Regions from separate parts of the Dethiobacter alkaliphilus AHT 1 genome, predicted to be linked through region 3. Evidence: riboswitches for the same ligand, from Rfam matches in the RefSeq annotation. Region 3 holds a riboswitch; each other region holds the start of a gene.

What was found. Region 3 has a riboswitch for cyclic di-GMP ahead of uvrB (excinuclease ABC subunit UvrB). Riboswitches for the same ligand answer to the same signal wherever they lie in the genome.
Region 1: it holds a riboswitch for cyclic di-GMP, as region 3 does, so the genes downstream of both, DEALDRAFT_RS13280 (hypothetical protein) here and uvrB (excinuclease ABC subunit UvrB) in region 3, are expected to answer to the same signal.
Region 2: it holds a riboswitch for cyclic di-GMP, as region 3 does, so the genes downstream of both, flgB (flagellar basal body rod protein FlgB) here and uvrB (excinuclease ABC subunit UvrB) in region 3, are expected to answer to the same signal.

What each region holds. Positions count from the first base shown of each region.
Region 1 is NZ_ACJM01000017.1:30,473-35,424, reverse strand. Features, by position in the region: gene DEALDRAFT_RS13315 (polyprenyl synthetase family protein) at 44-1,006, shown strand; gene DEALDRAFT_RS13310 (redox-sensing transcriptional repressor Rex) at 1,159-1,806, shown strand; tRNA gene DEALDRAFT_RS13305 (tRNA-Asp) at 1,925-2,001, shown strand; tRNA gene DEALDRAFT_RS13300 (tRNA-Phe) at 2,010-2,085, shown strand; tRNA gene DEALDRAFT_RS13295 (tRNA-Gly) at 2,087-2,161, shown strand; tRNA gene DEALDRAFT_RS13290 (tRNA-Cys) at 2,275-2,349, shown strand; tRNA gene DEALDRAFT_RS13285 (tRNA-Leu) at 2,372-2,460, shown strand; cyclic di-GMP riboswitch class I at 2,604-2,691, shown strand; gene DEALDRAFT_RS13280 (hypothetical protein) at 2,750-3,013, shown strand; gene DEALDRAFT_RS13275 (DUF4164 family protein) at 3,196-3,543, shown strand; tRNA gene DEALDRAFT_RS13270 (tRNA-Val) at 3,601-3,675, opposite strand; gene DEALDRAFT_RS16575 (DUF1540 domain-containing protein) at 3,837-4,007, shown strand; gene ytxC (putative sporulation protein YtxC) at 4,267-4,952, shown strand, end outside.
Region 2 is NZ_ACJM01000016.1:39,995-44,946, forward strand. Features, by position in the region: gene fliF (flagellar basal-body MS-ring/collar protein FliF) at 1-787, opposite strand, end outside; gene fliE (flagellar hook-basal body complex protein FliE) at 860-1,159, opposite strand; gene flgC (flagellar basal body rod protein FlgC) at 1,168-1,578, opposite strand; gene flgB (flagellar basal body rod protein FlgB) at 1,581-1,994, opposite strand; cyclic di-GMP riboswitch class I at 2,056-2,141, opposite strand; gene flgN (flagellar export chaperone FlgN) at 2,398-2,811, opposite strand; gene DEALDRAFT_RS13035 (flagellar protein FlaG) at 2,830-3,189, opposite strand; gene DEALDRAFT_RS13040 (flagellar protein FlaG) at 3,360-3,710, shown strand; gene fliS (flagellar export chaperone FliS) at 3,725-4,096, shown strand; gene flgN (flagellar export chaperone FlgN) at 4,195-4,638, shown strand; gene flgK (flagellar hook-associated protein FlgK) at 4,654-4,952, shown strand, end outside.
Region 3 is NZ_ACJM01000005.1:35,588-40,539, reverse strand. Features, by position in the region: gene uvrA (excinuclease ABC subunit UvrA) at 1-335, opposite strand, end outside; gene uvrB (excinuclease ABC subunit UvrB) at 336-2,327, opposite strand; cyclic di-GMP riboswitch class I at 2,670-2,756, opposite strand; gene DEALDRAFT_RS05725 (hypothetical protein) at 2,831-3,118, opposite strand; gene DEALDRAFT_RS15910 (PDZ domain-containing protein) at 3,178-4,488, opposite strand; gene DEALDRAFT_RS05705 (S41 family peptidase) at 4,504-4,952, opposite strand, start outside.

The DNA.
Region 1 (4,952 bases), on a different contig from region 3:
TTGAATAAATCTAAACATTGCGGTTACCAAAGGTGGTGTGGTTTTGGATTTTACTTCACAGATTTCAGGTCCTCTGGCAAAACTGGAAGAGGAACTGTCTTTGATACTAACTTCCCAGGAACCTGTGGTTCAGGAAATCAACAAATATCTTCTGGAAACACCGGGAAAGCGCATCCGTCCTGCCCTTTTTTTTCTGTCCCTGGCACTGTGGAAAGAAGAGCCGCAAGAACACTTGTCGGTAGCTGTGGCCCTGGAACTGATCCATTCCGCCACGTTGGTTCATGATGATGTGGTGGATGCTTCAAAAGTGCGCCGCGGCAAGCCCAGCATAAATGAAGCCTGGGGAAATCATACTGCTGTTTTAACGGGAGACTATCTTTTTGCCAGGGCGTTTGAGTTACTGACCGAATACGGCAATATTTCTCTGATTAAAGAGATGTCCGCGTTAGTGCGCGATATGAGTGAAGGAGAAATTCAACAACAGGCTCAACGGTTTTGCACCGATTTAGATATAAAAAACTATTTGCAGCGTATTGCCAAAAAAACTGCCCGTTTCTTTATGGTCTGTGCCAAAAGCGGAGGGATTGTGGCCCGGCCCCAGGATACCGAAGCTATCTGTGCCCTGGAAAACTACGGTTATAATGTGGGGATGGCCTTTCAGCTAATCGATGATCTGCTTGATGTGACCGGCAATGAAGACACCATTGGCAAGCCTTTGGGCGAAGACTTGCGCCAAGGCGTCATAACCCTGCCAATCCTCCATGTATTGCAGGTTTCACCTCATGGCAGGGAGTTCTCCGCTCAGATTGCATCCCGTCAGATAGATGATTCACTACTCTCAACTCTAACAACCGAAATGGAACGACATGGTTGCGCAGAATTTGTCAAAAATTACGCCTGGCAATATGTAAAGGCTGCTCAGCGGGCGCTAGAGCCGTTGCCCCGGAACCCATGCCGTCAGACATTAGACACAGCTTCCCGCTTCATCGTAGAAAGATGGTTTTAATTGCCGAAATATAAAATTTTTTGTGTTTTTATTCCATGGAATGTGTTAAAATATTAACAAGTTTGGTAATCACTCTTTACAACCAGTACTGCATGCTATATGTGAAATAATAAAAAAAAAAGAAGCAGGATCGTGAAGGAGGAGGAAAAAGAATGTCTCGTCGGAATGCCCCAAAATCAGTAATTAAAAGGTTGCCGGTTTATCTGCGAATATTGGATAACCTGATTCGCAGGGACGTGGAAATCATTTCATCCCGTGTCCTAAGTGAGGAAACCGGATTTACCGCAGAGCAGATACGTAAAGACCTTGCTTACTTCGGAGCCTTTGGCACCCGTGGCACCGGATATAATACCACCTATCTGCGTGAAAAGCTCCTACGCATTATTGGCCTGGACAAAGAGACCAAGTTAGTTGTTGTGGGAGTGGGTCATCTGGGCAAAGCGCTGACCCGTTACAATATTACCAAAAACCCATATGTAAAAGTGGTGGGTATCTTTGATGCCAACCCTAAGGAGCACGGCTCAGAAATTGAAGGCCACAAAGTGATGTCCATGGAAGAAATGCCGCGAGTAATCAAAGAGCATGATGTAAAGGTAGCCATGATCACAGTACCCGCTGAGCCGGCCCAGGATGTGGTGGATCAACTGGTGGAAAACGGCATCACAGCAATTCTCAATTTTGCTCCCACCAAGCTGCATGTCCCGGAGGAAGTCCATGTGCACAATGCTGATCTGACCATTGAATTGCAGAGCCTTATTTATTACACTCTGGAAGACGAAAAGAAGAATTACGCCGAATAAATTTACGCTCAAATTTACTCTTATTTCCAGCAAAAAACATGCATAGAAGCTGTTGACTTTTCATATGCCGTTGTGTATACTATAGAAGTGCTCAAGATTGAGTGCGCAAAAAGATTGCGGAGCTGTGGTGTAGAGGCCTAACATGCCTGCCTGTCACGCAGGAGATCGCGGGTTCGACTCCCGTCAGCTCCGCCATTTATTTTGCCGAGATAGCTCAGTAGGTAGAGCAGCGGACTGAAAATCCGCGTGTCCCCAGTTCAATTCTGGGTCTCGGCACCACGCGGAAGTAGCTCAGTGGTAGAGCATCGCCTTGCCAAGGCGAGGGTCGCGGGTTCGAATCCCGTCTTCCGCTCCATAAGAAACTAACTCAGGCGCACACCGTGCGCCTTAATTAATCCAAATATTGGCCGTACTTGACGGCCGGGCTTCCGTATGCTAATATGGATATGCCAACTAAATAACAGGCGGGGCGACATAGCCAAGTGGTAAGGCAGAGGACTGCAAATCCTTTATTCCCCGGTTCAAATCCGGGTGTCGCCTCCATTTTTTATGTAAAGAACTATTTGCCGGAGTGGCGGAACAGGCAGACGCAAGGGACTTAAAATCCCTCGGCCCACCATGGCCGTACCGGTTCGATTCCGGTCTCCGGCACCATTTATAATATAAAGCGCAATGCTTACAGGCCATCCAAACAGGATGGTCTTTTTGGTCTAAATCTTGGTCAAAAATTTGTCGAAACAGGCAGGATATTAGCTGTTTTTACAGAATAGGTTATGGTGAAAAATATATAGTTTTATGCTTGAAAAAGGCAAACCTGTCGAAAGGCAGGGACGCAAAGCCAAGGGTCTAATGCTGTTTTTACAGCGATGACAGCCGGTTGCCGGGCAGGTTCTGAGCCTGCTTTTCGGTAAGCAGTTTTTTTATTGCCTAAAAGGAGGCCGATATGTACCAGTCCGATGTTTATCAGCTTAACAGCTTATTGAAGCAGATGCGTCAGGAATGCAGGGAACTGCAGGAAGAAATAACCGAAGGTATTGATTTGCTTCAGGAAAAAGAACGGATTCGCCAAGGAAAGGCCGCAATTGTCAATCAATTAAACGAAGACATAAAAGATGCGGCGGGCAGGCAAAAAGGATATTGGGAACCATATAAAAAAGAAAAGATGGAGCGGCGCCTGGAGCGTTTTGCCGCCATGCTTCCCGCTTAAAGAATACCTAAGAGGCCTTATACATAAAGGCTTCTTTTTCTTTTAAGTACTATTGACAGCACAATACATTTCATGTTAAATTATAGGCAAACAGGTGTTCGGGAGGTGATAAATATGTTTAAAATCTAATGAAGGCATGATATAATGTCCCTGTTGGAAATATGTGTTTTGGAGGAATCTGTATGGAACAGATTTTAAACCAGATTCTAGACAAGATCGATGGACTGGAAAGTTCACTTGGGGGACGAATAGACAAGCTTGATGCCCGGATGGACCGGCTGGAAGGTCGCATGGATCGGCTGGAAGGTCAGATGGACAAGCTGGAAGGCCGGATGGACCAGCAAGATTCCCGCATGGATCGCCTGGAGCATGCTCAGGCTGCAATGAGCAGAAAAGTTGACTACATTTATGAGGAGACTGCCGGTTTGCTGGAATTTAAAACAGCAACGGTGAGGTTTCAGGAAGAGACAGTCAAAACGTTGCAGCGCCATGAGACAGATATTGAATTACTTAAGAAAATAGCTCGCTAACATAATAAAGCTAAACAAAAAACCTGTCCGTTTCCGGACAGGTTTTATCTTTAATAATGGTGGGTCGTACTGGATTTGAACCAGTGGCCCCTACCGTGTCAAGGTAGTGCTCTCCCCCTGAGCTAACGACCCATATTTATTTTTAAACGCAAGAATTATTGTACCAGAAAACGGGGTGAAAAGCAAGGTTTCTCTTGGAGAAATCTTTGGAAGGGTGAATAGTGAATAAGGAAGGAATAATGATGCCCACAGAAGCAAAATATAAGAACAGAATATGAAAAGGAGGGGATTTTATGAGCGCTTCAAGAGAATCGAATCCTATTACACGGGTAAAATGTGTGGTGGACAGTTGCGAGTATTGGGATAACGGTGATCATTGCATGGCTTCAAATATTGAGATTCAGCCTCCCGCAGCTTCCGATACGGAAGAAACTGATTGCGCAACATTCCGTCCCAAGCACTAGGAAAGAAGTTTTGGGACAGTTGACCTGTCCCCGTGTCCCAAAAAGACGTGCTCACAGCACGTCTTTCTTAGGTTTGGTAAGATGTGGGGAAAAAGTATACATTTTTTCTTCCAGTCATATAATACAGGAGAAGGGAGTTGACAGCGTTGGCAATGATTGCGATAGCTGTAAAATACACCACGCCTGGGCTGTTAGAGAGACTGGAAGAGGGCATGTTTTTTTTAAAAAAACGGGGTGTAGGGTACAGATTCGGGAGAAGATGATGAACGACTGGCCCCACTATCTTTGTGTTCTGGAAAAGAAAGGCGCAGAAACTGATTATGAGGCAGGTTTGCTGTTTAAGCGGATATTAGCTGAGAATTTAACGGAATTTGTGATGAGTGAGCAGTCTGTGCCATATTTGGCGGATATTTTATCACATTACTACTTTTACTTTCCCAGTGATGAACGGCGGGAAATTCTTGCTCTGGCACAGAAACACTATGAAAATGAGCGGGTAAAAGACGGTGGCGGCCAGGTTTACAGCGAAGTGTTGGAACAGATGCGCGGTTTTTTGGAGGGCAGCAGATATTTTAACCTGCACGGCTTTATTGTGTTTCGCCTGCGGGTTTGGCTGGAATTGCTGCGAAAATGTGTGGATAATGCGGTAAATGATTTCTTGCTGGAAAAGGAATATCAGGAATTTATCAAATTGCTGAAGTATTTTGTGGCACTGCAGGAGCCCAAGATGGATTTAATCCATGTCACCGCCAATGAGGACGGACAGATTAATTTGCTTGATGAACATTATCAGGCCATTGAGTGGTCCGAGGATAATATGCAGTGGGACTGGGACGACAGCTTTGTGGACGAAGAAGACCAGTTGGTAAGTATGCTGATAACCGTGGCTCCGCATCGGGTGATGCTGCACCGTAATGTGCATGCCAGGTTTCCCAAAGCGGCGGA
Region 2 (4,952 bases), on a different contig from region 3:
CCAGCATCACCTGTACACGCCGTTCCAGTTCTTTTTCAAAGGAGCGTTTAATATCCAACTGCGCCATGGTGGCTTCCGCCAACTGCTTCGTGGGATCCAGATTATCCAGCTGGTCACTGAGAATGTTCCCTGTGGTGTCAATCACCGTAACATTTTCCGGCCGCATATTCTCCACACTACCGGCCACCAGATGCACAATACCGCGCACCCGCTCCGAATCCAAACGCGAAACAGGACTCAAAGCCAGCACGATGGAGGCGGAGGGCTCCGCCGAATCCTGGATAAAGACACTGGGCTCAGGAAGTGCCAGATGTACCCGTGCCTGCTCCACTTCATCCAGACGGACAATGGTCCGGCGCAGCTCTTCCTGCAAAGCGCGCAGATAATCCATTCGTCTGTTGAAATCCGTGGCGCCCAGATTTGTCTGGTCAAACAGCTCAAAACCACTGCCGCCACCGATATTTAATGACTCATCGCTTGCCAGTTGAATCCTTACATCATCCACCATGTCCTGTCGGACCAAAATAGTTCTTCCTTCATCATCAAGGGAGTACTGCACATTCATTTCCTGCAATCTGGCTGCAATTCGCCCCGCATCCACCGGCTCCAACCCGGTAAATAACAATGCCATGCGCGGCCGGGCAATGGCCTGTCCCAGGAAAAAGAGAGTAACTATAATGGCAACGGCCATAACTATGGCCGCTATTTTTTTGCGTTGGCTCAGCTGCTGCCATTTCTCCGGCAAATCCTGCACCCTAACTGCTGTCGCACGCTCCTCTTCGGCCAACCGTCTCCACCCCCCGGGTCAACAAAAAATACGTAACTTTATATAAAAAACAAAAACGATTTAGCAAAGTATTTATAACTGCATCCTGGAAACTTCCTGGTAAGCCTCCACAACCTTATTTCTCACCTGGACCGTCAGCTGCATGGCCATTTTTGCCTGCTCCATGGCAATCATCACCTGATGAATATCTTCCGCTTCACCCATGGCCAGTTTCTGTGCCGCTTCATCGGCATTAACCTGCAACTGGTTTACTTCTCCCAACGCCTTATGTAAAGTCCCGGCAAAACCTTCCGCCGCCTTTGTCTCCGGTGCCGCTGCAGCAGGCTGCTGCCACTGAAGGGGAATAAAAGGGTTTAATACCTGAGTCTTCATCTAATCACCTACCCTCTGCCGATTTCCAATGCTTTGAGAAACATGTTCTTGGAAGCATTCAGCGCCGTCACATTGGCTTCATAAGCCCGGGTGGCGGTAATCATATCCACCATTTCCTGCACTATGTTTACATTGGGGTAAGCTACGTAACCCTCTTCATTGGCATCGGGATGCTCCGGCTCATAAACCAGCCGGGGCTCTGTGTTATCCACACTTACACCCTGAACCCGCACGCCCTGGCCGGACTTCCTGGCGCCGTCCATCACTTCAGCAAACACTGCCGACTTGCGCTGATAAGGCCCACCGTCTTCGGTCCTGGTGGTATGGGCATTGGCAATGTTATTGGCAATCAGATCAAGGCGAAAACGCTCTGCGGTCAACCCGGAAGATGACACATTCATAGCCTTAAAAATCTGCATTATTACCGCCTCCCTTCATGGATTACATACCGCAACAAACTGTAGCGCTCGTTAAGAACCTGAGTCATAGCATTATAATTAAGCTGGTTAGTGGCCATAAGCGCCATCTCACGGTCAATATCCACATTGTTCCCGTCTGAGCGCATGGCCGAACTGCGGTCCGTACTTACCTTATGCCCTACATCCTGCAGGCTCTTCTGTCCCCCCACATGCCTTTCATGCGTGGTGGCCAGCGGCAGCCTGCTTGGCGCGGCAAGCGCCTGTCGCAGCTGCTTTTCAAAAGAAACATCCTGTCGTTTAAACATGGGAGTATTTACATTGGCCACATTATGGGCCATCACCCGGTTACGCTCCCCGGCAGCATCCAGCCCTTTTTGCAGGGATACCGTTGCATTATCCGTCCATAAGCTGTTCAATGAAATCCTCCTTTCCCAAAGAAAACCCTAGGGCACAGACCTAGAGTTTAAGGTAACAGTGGCCGGCAACCCAGCCGCCATAGTCATTACAACCGTAGGCCTGTGGCTTTGCGTCCCCGCCTTTCGGCGAGTTTGCCTTTATTCGACATTTTTTCATTAATTTTGGGGATTTGAGTTTTCATGAACTTACTTTTCGCTAAATAATGTGAAAATCCTGCAACAATATAAAAATAATGGCAACAAAAGTAGAAATAATTAACATAATGTCGCCACTTCCCAAGTGGGACACGGGAACCCCTTACAAGGACAGGCAGCTCAACGGCAACTGCCTCACTTTCAAGCCACTTTGCCTGTTTTTTAGCCCTAAAAACAAAAAAAAAGACAGCTAAGCTGCCTTTTTGCCCTAAGCCCCAACTCCATGCCGGTTCAACTGTAGGGTCTGACTTAATTCATAAGCATTATTACGCTTTGTTTGCTCTATTTCACCTAACAAATTATTTATCTCGGAAACAATTTTATGGTGTGCAATATAAGCAGCGGGTTCCGCGGCACAGGCTAACTGATCCATGGTGAGCCGCCGGCCTGGCAATTTGCTTAACAACACCTCTTTTAACTGTGCTTTGGCATCATCCAGCACCTGTACCTGCTCCATCAACTGGCCCTCCACTTGCTGCAGGTCGATCAAGCCCAGCATATCGCGCTCTTTAATGGCCTTGGCCTCCCAAAGAGCTATTTCCGCCAGCTTACCGTATAAAACCTTCTGTCTGGAATAAATCTCCGTCAGCCCGTCCAAAAGCTCTGTCAGAGTTACTTCCACAGCCATCCCTCCCCCGAATTAAAGGACGTAATCAACCATTATCCCCACAAAACTCTGCATATCAACCAACATCTCATTGATTTTATCCGGCTCCAGCTCCCGGATAATTTGCTGCGTTTTCTTCTCCATCACCAGAACAACCCAAGCCTCTTCATCCCAAAAGAATAACAAGTCAATGCCCAACGTCTCTGCAGTATCGTTTAGCTTTTTAACCGCAGCTGCCATTTTGTCACTGTCAGCCGCCTCTCTCTGCTGCTCCTTCTTCTGCCGCCCCTGCTCATTGGAAATATAGGCCTGCTCCGATTGCTGCACAGTATGCTTTTTCACTTTTTCCTGGATTCGGTTTAACATGATGGGGTCTACACCCTGCACCCGCATGGCTATCCCTCACTTCCCGAAACATCATATTATACATTCATCGGCACCAATTAACTCAACTTTACACCTATCTACAAAATTTTTTTATAAATTTTTCCTAAAGTTTTGCAGCTTCCCGCCGAAAAGATAATTAACAACATGCCAAAAACTGAATACAAGAGGTGAAGAAAATGAGAATAGTGACAAATAATCCCCCGCCCCAACCGGATTCCCGCCACACCACAGACGTCTCCCACTCGCAGCAGGCGCAAAAAAAAGATGTGGCAATCCAGGGCAAGAATCCGGCACAAGAAATATCTCCCCAAGAAACCGATCACGCCGTGGAGCAGCTGAACAAAACATCCGATGCCCTCAATCTTAGCCTGCGCTTTAAACTGCATGAAGGCACCGACCGCATGATGGTGCAAGTGGTGGATACAAAGGCCGATGAAATCATCAAAGAAATGCCCCCCGAAAACCTACTCAACGTTGTAGCACAGATCCAGAACATGGTGGGTCTGATGCTGGACGCTAAACGCTAAAAGGAGGAACCTATATGTTAGCAAACCCCTATCAAAAGTACAAACAAAATCAGGTAGAAACTTCATCACCACAACAACTAATCATCATGCTCTATAACGGTGCCATTAAATTTCTAAAGCTGGCACAAATGGGCATTACTGAACAGAGCATAGAAAAAGCACACACCAACATCATTAAAACCCAGGACATAATTAATGAATTAATGGCCTCCTTAGACATGAACCAAGGCGAAGTAGCCTCACATCTCTACTCACTTTATGATTACATGAACTCCCGCCTATTGGAGGCAAATCTAAAAAAAGATACCCAAATCCTCTCTGAAGTAGAAAACATGCTCACCGAACTGCGGGATTCCTGGGTCCAGGCACTTAAATTTGTTCAATAAAAAGATGGCCGGCGCGCCATCTTTTTTTATATATAGCACTAAAGCTTTTCTCACCCCCGCCGATATATATACCAACAGCAATTTACGGAGGGATACCGTTGGAACAATTACTCAATGTCCTAAAGCAACAACAACAAGCACTGACTGATTTAATAAATGTGGCTCTAAAAGAACGGGAAGCCATCCTTACCCGGGACAAAGAACAAACAATAGCAGCCCTTAAACAAAAGGAAAACTTGCAACAGAAGCTCTCTTCACTGGACAAAGAAATCCATAACTTTTCCGCAGGCAAAACCCTGCAGGAAATCGCCGCCACTTCCAAGGATGAAGAAACCCTGCTTGAACTGCGGCAATCCCTTAAAACCTTACTTCGTGAAGCACAAAGCCTGAACACCACCAACATGGTTCTCTTGAAAAACGAACTGGCCTACCTGGGGCAAATCCGCGAGATAATTTCACCGGATGCAGCAAACACCCCCTATAACGCCAGCGGAGCAATCAACAAGCAGCAAGCAGAACTAATGATTAGCACACGCGCCTAACTGGGAGGAAGATAAATGTCCACATTCTTTGGTTTAAATATCTCACGCCTGGGCATGCAGGCCCAGCAAAAAGCTCTGGAAGTAACAGCCCATAACGTGGCCAACGCCAACACCCCGGGCTACAGCCGCCAGGTGGCCGGCATGTCCACCACCACCCCTCTTCCGTATCCCAACGGACAAGGCATGCTGGGTAGCGGTGTCAAGGTAAGCCAAATTGCCCGTGTCCGCGAACTGTTTCTCGACAATCAAATCCGCGACGAAATGCACATCCTGGGTAACTGGGAAAGCCGCAAAGAATACTTAAGCCAAGTGGA
Region 3 (4,952 bases):
AGCCGCAGGTAGTCATATATTTCCGTCACCGTACCCACCGTGGAGCGCGGGTTGCGGGAGGTAGTTTTCTGGTCAATGGAAATTGCCGGTGAGAGCCCCTCAATATAGTCCACATCCGGCTTATCCATCTGTCCCAGAAACTGCCGGGCATAAGCGGACAAAGATTCCACATAGCGGCGCTGCCCTTCGGCATAGACCGTATCAAAAGCCAGGGAAGATTTCCCTGAACCGGACACACCGGTAATCACAACCAACCGGTTGCGCGGGATTTCCACATCAATATTGGCCAGGTTATGTTCCCGGGCCCCTTTAATTAAAATCTTATCCTGAATCATTTATTTCTCCTCTATTCCTGTTTTTCGCAGCGCTGCAATCATATCGCGCAGGTGGGCAGCCTGTTCAAAATCCAGCTCCTTGGCTGCTTTTTTCATTTCCTTTTCCAGCTTGGCAATTGTCTTCTTACGTTCCGCCGGGCTCAGCTCTGCCGGGCTGTCTTTATCCACATAGTCGGAGAGCGCCTCTTCTGCCACCTGGGTGGCTTCAATTACGGCACGCACCGCCTTTTTAATAGTAGCAGGTGTAATATTGTGCTCCCGGTTAAATTCCATCTGAATCTGACGGCGCCGTTCTGTTTCATCCATGGCCTTTTGCATGGAATCGGTTACTTTATCGGCATACATAATCACGGTGCCGTGGACGTTACGGGCCGCCCGGCCAATGGTCTGAATCAGGGAACGCTCCGCCCTGAGGAAGCCTTCTTTATCGGCATCTAAAATGGCCACCAGGGAAACCTCGGGCAAATCCAGCCCTTCCCGCAGCAGGTTAATACCCACCAGTACATCAAACTCACCCAGGCGCAAATCACGGATAATTTCCATCCGCTCCAGGGTGTTAATTTCCGAGTGCAGGTAACGGACCCGCACGCCCAATTCCTTATAATACTCGGTTAAGTCCTCCGCCATCCGTTTGGTCAGCGTGGTGACCAGCACCCGCTCATTGGCCTCAGCCCGGAGGCGGATTTCACCGTACAGATCATCAATCTGTCCTTTTACGGGACGCATAATAATCTCCGGGTCAATTAGGCCGGTGGGCCGGATAATCTGCTCCACCACCTGTTGACTGTGTTCCTGCTCGTAGGGGCCCGGCGTGGCAGAAACATATACCGCCTGATTCACCAGCTCCTCAAACTCATGGAAAATCAGGGGGCGGTTATCCAGCGCCGAAGGAAGGCGGAAGCCGTGCTCCACCAGCGTCTCCTTACGGGAGCGGTCCCCGGCGTACATCCCCCGGACCTGGGGAATGGTTTGGTGCGACTCATCTATAAACAGCAGAAAATCCTCCGGAAAATAATCTATCAGCGTATGGGGACGGCTGCCTGCAGGCCGCCGGTCCATGTGGCGTGAATAGTTTTCGATGCCGGTGCAAAACCCGATTTCGTTCATCATCTCCAAATCATAGTTGGTCCGCTGCTCCAGCCGCTGGGCTTCCAGCAGTTTATCCCTGCTGCGCAGCTCCTGCAGCCGCACCTCCAACTCCGACCGGATATCAACCATGGCCGCTTCCAGCGTATCCCGGGAAGTGACAAAGTGGGAAGCGGGGAAAATAGCAATATGCTGCCGCTCACCAAGAATTTCACCGGTCAGCGTATCTATCTCCCGGATCCGCTCTATTTCATCACCGAAAAACTCCACCCGCACCGCTTTCTCCGTAGACGAGGCGGGGAAAATCTCCAGCACATCGCCGCGCACCCGGAAACGGCTGCGCTCCAGCTGCACGTCGTTGCGTTCAAACTGGATGGACACCAGCTGCTTGACAATCTCGTCCCTGCTCTTTTCCATCCCCACCCGCAGCGAAACCACATGCTCTCGGTATTCATCCGGGGAGCCCAGGCCGTAGATGCAGGACACACTGGCCACAATAATAACATCGCGGCGCTCAAACAGCGCACTGGTGGCTGAGTGGCGCAACTTTTCAATTTCATCATTAATGGCCGAATCCTTTTCGATATAAGTATCGGACTGGGGGATATACGCCTCCGGCTGGTAGTAATCATAATAACTGACAAAGTACTCCACGGCATTGTCGGGGAAAAAATCACGAAACTCGCTGCACAGCTGAGCCGCCAGCGTTTTATTATGTGCAATTACCAACGTGGGCCGCTGCACTTTTTCAATAATATTGGCCATGGTAAAGGTTTTACCTGAACCGGTGACCCCCAACAGAGTCTGGTGCCGAAAGCCTTTTTTCAGCCCCTCCGTCAGCTCCTCAATGGCCTTGGGCTGATCGCCCTGCGGGCCAAACTCACTTTTAATCTGAAACCGTGTCATCTATCCTGCTCCTTATAAATTTTCCTCATACAAGTAAACATAACTATTATACCACAAACATGTCGATTTTTGACCACCCCGAACAAGGTGAGACAAAGGGGACAGGTGATTTTGTCTCACTTTTCGTGGACAGAGGGACAGGTTTTTCTGTCCACACCGTTGGAGAAGACGCCTCCTTGCAAGAAATTGCACACTAAATGCGAAAAAAGGTCCGTCCCCGATTTGCACGATTTGCACACAAAAAAAAACTGTGAGGCCACAGTTTAGTGAAGAGGAGATTTATGTTAGAAAATTTAAAGACCTGTCCTTCCGGTGCGGAAAGCAGGCCTAAACAGGCGTTCCTTCGGCAACCGGCTGTCATGACTGCTTTGCAGTGTTAGACCCTTGGCTTTGCGTCCCTGCCTTTCAACAGGTTTGCCCTGAGCGAATGTCATTTTATCGTTCAGATTATCACAGGCTGCATTTTTTGTCAAGCTATGCCAGATAATGCCTGTCCGCAAAATTTACTGCAGCTCCGGCGGCTTGGCCAACCGCCAGGGCGGAATTTGCGTATCCAGCTCCTGTAAGGAAACCGGCCACTCCGCATCTTTTAAAGCCTGAAAATCCCCAGACTTGCTTAAACCTTCATGAAACTTCAAGTCCGCCTGCAAAAGCTGCTGTGCTTCCAGCAAAGCGGCATTGGTCTGCTGCAGCGACCGTAGTATCTGCTTGTTGGTTTCGGCCTGACGCAGCGTTAGCTGCTTAAGCAGGTTCTGCATCTCCAATAACTTCTTTTCGCTACCTTCGGGCATAATAAACACCTCCCGGCGTTATTTTTTCCCAACAATAAAAAAATAGACGGATGCGCCGCCTATTTTTCCGCTGTTCTTAACTTTTGTATTTTTTCTCCCAGGGCGGAGAAAAAATGATTGTGGTTTATTTCCGCATAAGCCGGGGTGAATCGGTCCGGCACCGGAATAATGCCCGGGTCCGGGCCGGGTATATCCACGGTATGGCGCAGTCCGTCCCGCATGATTTCCAGCTCCAGGTCGGGTCCGGCCATGGCCAGCAGATTTTTGTACATGGCTGTATCATGGACCGCAAACCGGTTCATGGCAAGAATAACATCATGGGGCTGCAGGCCTGCCTTTTCCGCCGGAGAACCGGGAAAAACATCCATCACCTTCACCCCTTTGTCCGGTGCCACAAACAAAGGCTGCCTGGAAAACTCCCGCTGATTGTTGCGCATGATTAAAAATTCGTGGCCAAAGGGAGCAAACAGGGCGGCGGGAATCATCACCAGCGGCTCATAAAAAGCGGCAAAGGCCACGGCGATGAGAACCACGCTGTAGAGGCCGAGATTAACCGCAGATTGTTTACTTTTTTCCCGGGGCGGAGTGGAGACAGCCATATCGCCGTAACCCAGTCCGGCCACAATGGGCATCAACATATACATCAGCGTCTCTCCCGGGCCGGGCACGGAGCCGCTGGAAAGCAGTGGCCACCACTGAGGCATACGTGCCGCCCCAATGGCCGCATCAGCGGCTTCCATAGTAACCACCATGGCCACCAACCCCACCAATGGCAGGGGCCAGAATTTTTGTAGCGAAAAACCGCCCACCACACCATGGTCGGTTTTAATATACAGTGGGCTGGGGAAAAGGTGTCCACTCACGGCAATAAGGAAACTCTCCGTAAGGTGAAGTATGCCGATTAAAACCAGCAAACCCGGAATATGGAGGCCGGCTAGCTGAGCCAACAACTCGGCCAGGAATCCGTCACCCTGGATCAGTGCCGGCCAGTGAGCAGACATTATTCGCAGCAGTGCGGAAGCAAAACCCACCAAACCACCGGCATAAGCAAAGCACAGGTACCGGGGATGGACCAGCATCAGGATGATGGCCAAGGGCCAGACAAAGGGGAAGATGCCGATTTCTATCAGAGAAATTCCGAAAAACACCAGCAAAGCACTGGCCAACAGTCCGCCCGCCAAGCCAAAAACGGCGGAATAGGCTACCTGCCACCCTACAGGATATTTCGCCCGCCCCAACAGTTGAGCTTCATTGCGGGCCACCCTTCTGTATTGAGAGGTAATCAGTAAAACCACTATCCAAAACAGGATGTTTAGCGGAAACATGGCATAGGTGCCCAGAAACAGACGGACGATCTGCATAAACTCCATCTGCCCACTCCCTCGCTACATTTTTTCCAGGATAACTTCCACCGCTTTTTGCATCTGAGTATCGTTTTCTTCCAGCAATCGGTCTATTTCTTCATTTAGTTGGGTGCGGGTCTCCAGATTCAGCTCACCGGTAGCATTTAAACCGTGTTCGTTCTGGAAAGAACGGACGGCCCGCTCGGTGGCGCTGTCGTAGACACCGGTATCATTAACATTATAATCCAGACTCTTAAGCATCTGCTGCAGGAACTGGACATTCATGTCCTCATCGCCGGGCTTCAGGTCTCTGGCCACCCGATGAAAAAGCACGCGCAGCTCGTCAGGCAGTTCCACCTCTACATCCGGCTCCAGGCCCACTTCGTTAATGTCCCGGCCATTGGGCGTCTGGTACTTGGCCACGGTATAGCGCAATCCAGTGCTGTTGGCCAAGCCTTCCAGATGCTGTACCGTTGCCTTGCCGTAGGTCT